DNA from 2 places in the Solibacillus sp. FSL W7-1464 genome. Region 2 is predicted to be linked to the other one. Evidence: predicted binding sites of a transcription regulator. Region 2 holds the regulator's gene; the other holds the start of a gene.
The links. The regulator LexA, encoded in region 2, represses DNA repair genes until DNA is damaged. The targets are predictions, from matches to a motif close to CGAACATATGTTCG.
Positions count from the first base shown of each region.

Region 1 (3,156 bases), 1.4 Mb from region 2:
AGTTGTTCTAATAAACCCCATAGTTGTTCTAATAAAATCCCCAGGTACAGCACACCCCGCTATCCCATCAATCAAATCCCGCTCCCATCCATCTAACCAAAGCCACAAAACCGCCCTCCCCTGCAAGTCTCCCCAATCCAAAACAAAAACCCAAGCAAAATTCTTCGCTTGGGTCTGCACTATTATTCTTTTTCGTTTTCGAATAATTCTAGTTCGTCCAGTTCTTCTTCATCTGTTGTATCGTTGGCGCCGATTGTGTAGCCGAGTTCGCCGATACCGAAGTGTTGACGGATTTTTTCCGTTACTTCTTCTTTCATTGCAGGGTTTTCTTTGAAGAATTGTTTTACATTTTCGCGACCTTGGCCGATTCGCTCACTGTTGTAAGAATACCAGGAACCGCTTTTTTGGATGATGTCCAGTTCTGCACCGATGTCGACGATTTCGCCTTCTTTTGAAATCCCTTCACCGTACATAATATCAACTTCCGCTGTACGGAATGGTGGTGCTACTTTATTTTTTACGACTTTGATTTTTGTTTTGTTACCGATAATTTCTGTACCTTGCTTGATCGCTTCACCGCGACGTACTTCTAAACGGATAGAAGAGTAGAATTTAAGGGCACGTCCACCTGTTGTTGTTTCCGGGTTACCGAACATAACACCGATTTTTTCACGAACTTGGTTGATGAAAATAGCAAGCGTATTCGATTTGTTGATGACACCCGATAATTTACGTAATGCCTGAGACATTAAACGCGCTTGGAGACCCATGTGCGAGTCACCCATTTCGCCTTCGATCTCTGCTTTTGGCACTAATGCTGCTACAGAGTCGATTACGATAATATCGATCGCGCCAGAACGCACTAATGCTTCCGCGATTTCAAGTGCTTGTTCACCTGTATCCGGCTGTGATAATAATAATTCGTCAATGTTAACGCCCAGTTTTTGTGCGTATACCGGGTCAAGTGCGTGCTCAGCATCGATAAATGCTGCTGTACCGCCGTTAGCCTGAATTTCCGCGATGGCATGTAATGTAACAGTTGTTTTACCAGATGATTCCGGTCCGTAAACTTCTACAATACGTCCGCGCGGGTATCCGCCTATACCTAGTGCTGCATCTATTGCGATAGAGCCTGATGAAGTTGTATCGATTTTGTTGTTCGAGTTTTCACCCAACTTCATGACAGAACCTTTACCGAATTGTTTTTCTATTTGTTTTAACGCCATATCTAATGCTGCTTTACGATCGCTCAAACTATTTCCTCCTTAAGAAAAAGCTTTATTTAACTTATGTCTCTATTATACTTGCTAATGAGATAACATTCAAGAAAAAAGCGAACATATTTTCGCTTTTTCTTTGAATGTTCCTGAATGCCCTTAAACAGCGGACCAAATCGTCTTTTTCAAAACAAACCGACAACTAAATCAATTTTTTGTACCCTTGATTCGCCAGTTCCCTCATTAAATAGCTGAACGTAAACTTCACCGCGCGGATCCGGTTTGTATTTCTTGAACCGGATAATTGCAGTCTGTATGTGAGCGGCTCTGTTTCACCGATCTTAATCCCAACCCAGATCGATCCTGCTGGCTGTCCGTCATGATCGCCCGGTCCTGCTGCACCCGTCAGCCCGACACCGATATCCGTACCGAACTTTTCACGGACTTGTGTCGCCATTGCCGCAGCACATTCACTGCTGACGATTCCGTATTCATCCAGCAGTTCTTCGGAAATACCGAGGTGTTTGATTTTCGCTTCTTTCGTATAGGTTACGACACCGCCGATTAATGCGGACCCGACACCCGGCACTTCTGCCAGCTCAGACTGGAACAGACCGGCCGTTAAACTTTCGGCAGCGGAAACCGTCAATTCATTTTCCAGAAGCATTTGCACAAGTTTGAAGCCTAATGACTCGTCATTTACCCCGTAATAGTATTCCCCGACTATATCGAGTATTTCACGTTTCTTCAATTCAATAAGACGAAATGCCTGTGGTTCGTTTTGCGCTTTTGCCGTAATGCGCAATGTTACTTCACCGTCTGAGGCTAGCGGTGCTACTGTTGGATTTGTCTGTTCATCCAAAATGTTCTGTATGCGGGTTTCCAGATCTGCTTCACCAATGCCGTAAAAGCGTAGCACATGCGATAAAATGACACCGCCGTCATGGAGAAGTGCCGCCAGTTTTGGCTTTGTTTCATATTGGAACATCGGCTCGAGTTCTTTCGGCGGACCCGGAAGCAAAATATAAATGCGGTCATTTTCCTTTAAAAACATACCCGGTGCCATACCGTGCTGATTCAGCAATACATCACAGCCATCCAGCACGAGCGCCTGTTTCCGGTTGTTTTCCGTCATTGGACGTCTTTGCTTCGAGAAAAACTCCTCAATTGCAAACAGCGCCGTTTCGTCGAACACTAGCGTACGATTCAAATGTTTCGCAATCGCTTCCTTCGTCAAATCATCCTTTGTCGGACCTAAACCACCCGAGAAGATAATAAGATCTGCGCGCTGTTCCGCAACTTTGATCGCCTCTAAAAGCCGCGCCTCGTTATCTCCCACAACTGTATGATAATAAACATTGATGCCAAGTTCCGAAAGCTGGCTCGAAATAAATTTCGCGTTCGTGTTGGCGATTTGCCCTAATAATAACTCCGATCCTACCGCTATAATTTCTGCATTCATTCCTAAAACCCCCTAAATATCATATCAATATCGCCTCGGCAAAATTGCAGGCCCACAGGATACGGGTCAGTCAGCGGTTGCCGCACGACGCGACTTTTTTAGGCTGACTTCCTTTCCTTTAAAAAATCTTTGCCATCTGCCAGAGGCTTTTTTTACAGCATTTGCTAAAATAACGGCTGTAAAAAAAACTAGATTAGAAAAACATTCCTCGCCTTCACGAGTCTTGTTCTATCTTTTACGGATACTTATTACTATTACCTATCCTAAAAGAAATTCTAACCTAGTTTTAGAAATTTTATTTATTTTGAATCCAACAGTGCACGACGGTTCAGATAGAAATAATCCCATCCTGACCATACTGTAAAGAACAATGCTACATAAAGCATAATCGTATCAAAAGGTATGCCAACCAATGTAAAAATCGTATTGTGTAAAATCAATGCAGAAATCGCTACGATTTGGGCCCACGTTTTAATT
Region 1 is NZ_JBBORC010000001.1:1,109,511-1,112,666, reverse strand. It holds gene MKZ25_RS05280 (hypothetical protein) at 1-108, opposite strand, end outside; gene recA (recombinase RecA) at 183-1,253, opposite strand; gene MKZ25_RS05270 (competence/damage-inducible protein A) at 1,420-2,679, opposite strand; gene pgsA (CDP-diacylglycerol--glycerol-3-phosphate 3-phosphatidyltransferase) at 2,979-3,156, opposite strand, start outside.
Region 1: recA (recombinase RecA) is a predicted target of LexA. The motif match lies at 1,335-1,348, and genes of this name have one in related genera.

Region 2 (3,156 bases):
TACTTTATATTAAATGTGACATATTAATGAAAAGTTATTAGTTTAAGAATTTCTTCTGTGATTTAATCTGTTTTAATTTTTCAGGTGTCACATCATTGCCTTCTTCATCGATTACTTTCACATGTTCGATTGTATCGCGCATTGTTGTACGGAAAGTATCTAAATATTCTTTTCGCAGCGCTGTACGTTCCTTAGCCTGCTCTTCCGTCAATTTACCTTCTCTCGCTAATTTAGAAAGCTCATTAATACGAGCTAATTTTTCTTTTGATAACATTTGAATCTCACCTTTCTTCCTACCTATTACAAAGGTATAAAAAAAACGACTTGAAAACAAGTGTTTACTCTTCAAGTCGCTCCATATATTCAATATATCTTCTATGTACGGTCGCTTTACTGATAGAAATGCCCAAGCCCGACAAAGTCGTAGCTATTTCCGCAAAGGTTAAGCCTTTCTGGCGCAGCTGAACAATTTCTTCGACAGGGACTTCTTTTCGTTCACGCCCTTCAATATTGCCGCGATTTTTTAAATTATTTTGCGGCTGGTAGCCATTCTCGACAGCGCGGCGCATTCCCCGGCGAATTTTCGCATTATGCATACGACGCTGATACTCTTCGACAATCGCTAAAATTTCGAGCAGCATTGTATCCATTTCGTTTAATACGACAGGACCTGCATCATTTAATGTATAGACCGTCGCTTCATATTTTTGCAGCAGGTGAAGCACTGCCATCCGGGCATTCCCTCGCCCTAAACGAGTCTCATCCTGTACAAATAGTGCTTTAATCCCGTACTCTTTCATATAGTCAAGCATGTCGAGCAATCCGTCCCGATCAACATCATATCCGCTATGCTGATCCTTGAAAATCTCCACATCTTTATAGCCGAATGATTTTGCATATTTTGTCAGCTCCTCCTGCTGACGCACCAGTGATGTTTCTTGTGTATTTTTATCCGTACTGACACGGCAATAAATAACTGCTTTAGTTTTTATCATTGTTCCCTCTCGCTACTTTAATCGATTGCATATCGGAGGATTCATTCAGCTGAGCAATGTATTGTGAATCTTTTTCTACAGGTACTACCAATACTTGTCCTAATACAACTTTTTCATCCAGCATTCCGTTTTCTTTTTTTACTTCATTAATCCAATCATGCTTAGCCATTTTACCACGATATTGTTCTGCCAACGACCATAAAGTATCGCCATGCTCTATGCTTACGTGTTCGTATAATTCAATATTATCGTCCTGCATCATGAATAAAGCCATCATAAATACAGAGAATAGCAGAAACATTGATGTGAAGCCGTTTAATTTAACTTTTTTCATTGGAAAAACCCTCTTTCGAATGTATGTTCGGAATGTTTGTTCTCATAATAATACGAACATATGTTTTTGTCAACCGTTTTTTCGAACTTATGTTTGCATTCGTGTTCGCATACTGCTATACTTACCTTAAGAAAAATAGCATGATAAAGAGGTGAGTTAGTTGACACAAAAAATTTCAAAACGGCAGCAAGCTATTCTAACTTTTATAAAAGAGGAAGTTCGTTCTAAAGGCTATCCGCCATCGGTTCGCGAAATTGGAGAAGCAGTAGGTTTAGCTTCCAGTTCAACTGTCCACGGGCATTTAGCTCGTTTAGAAAGTAAAGGGCTTATCCGCCGTGATCCTACAAAGCCGCGTGCCATTGAAATATTGGATCAAGAAGAGATTAACATCGCGAAACAAGGTGTCATTCATGTTCCGTTGATCGGTAAAGTTACTGCCGGTCTGCCTATTTCCGCAATTGAGGATATTCAGGAATATTTCCCGTTGCCGGATACATACGGCTCACCGGAAGAGGAATTATTTATGCTTGAAATTATGGGTGAATCCATGATTGAAGCCGGGATTTTAAATGGGGATTATGTGATTGTCAAAAAGACGTCTACTGCGAACAATGGAGAGATTGTGGTAGCCATGACGGAAGATGATGAAGCGACTGTCAAGCGCTTTTACAAAGAAAAAACTCATTTCCGCCTACAGCCTGAAAACAGTTCGATGGAGCCGATCATTGTCAACCAGGTTTCTATTTTAGGTAAAGTAGTCGGCCTCTACCGAAATATCCATTAACCACTAACTTGCCATTCTAATAGAATCGGCAAGTTTTTCATTTAAATAAAAAAACTCAGCCGTATAAGACTGAGCCTTTTGTTACTTATTGCATGCTTCTACAAAACTTTTGAATAAGCGCTGTGCATAAACATCTCCGTTCGGCGACAATTCTTCCGGATGCCATTGTACCGCTACACAATATGGATGTGATTCGTGTTCAATCCCTTCAATGATGCCGTCCTTTGCAACTGCCGAAACGACGAGCCCTTCCCCGAGCTTTCCGACCGATTGATGGTGAAATGTATTGACACGGAATGAGTCCTCTTTAAAAATTTCTTTAAACTTTGTTGTCTTTACTTCGACTGTATGTGCCAATTCCCCGCGCTTTGAAGGTTGTTTATGTAAAATTGTATTCTCGACCTGTGATGGTATATCCTGAATTATCGTCCCTCCAAATGCAACATTCATTATCTGTTGTCCGCGGCAAATACCGAGAACAGGCATTTGTCTTTTATAAGCTTCATTCATTAATAAAAGATCGCTGTCATCACGTTTTCTTACAACACTTCCAATATGCCGGTGCGGTTCTTCACCAAACAGCAATGGATCTATATCGGCCCCCCCTATTAATACGAGACCATCAATTAGATTTAATAACGCATCTATGTTTTCTTCTGTAGCATTCGGTATACAAATTGGAATACCTCCCGCTTGTTCAATTGAAGTTAAATATCCGTTGTTAATATCCAATTTTTTATCAAAATCATACATTGTTAATCCAATAATCGGTTTCATTCTTTTTATCCCCTTATAATTTATAGATAATTCCAATAATTTAAATTATACTATTTCGTTATACTAATTGACTACAAAAATAAAGAAGGATTGCACAATCGCAACCCTTTATTTCTCAAACAATTTCCATTTGTTTTATAAAATACTGTTTTATCTCTTTCCAGTTATGAACACGCATGAAACCATCTTCTGATCGGTTGTACGGCATCGAATATAATATGCCTGTACCTTTGAATGCTGCAAGTTGACGCGGGCTGTCATCAATT
Region 2 is NZ_JBBORC010000001.1:2,479,899-2,483,054, forward strand. It holds gene MKZ25_RS12285 (DUF896 domain-containing protein) at 38-274, opposite strand; gene MKZ25_RS12290 (YneB family resolvase-like protein) at 339-995, opposite strand; gene yneA (cell division suppressor protein YneA) at 982-1,329, opposite strand; gene lexA (transcriptional repressor LexA) at 1,490-2,113, shown strand; gene MKZ25_RS12305 (gamma-glutamyl-gamma-aminobutyrate hydrolase family protein) at 2,195-2,890, opposite strand; gene MKZ25_RS12310 (5' nucleotidase, NT5C type) at 3,006-3,156, opposite strand, start outside.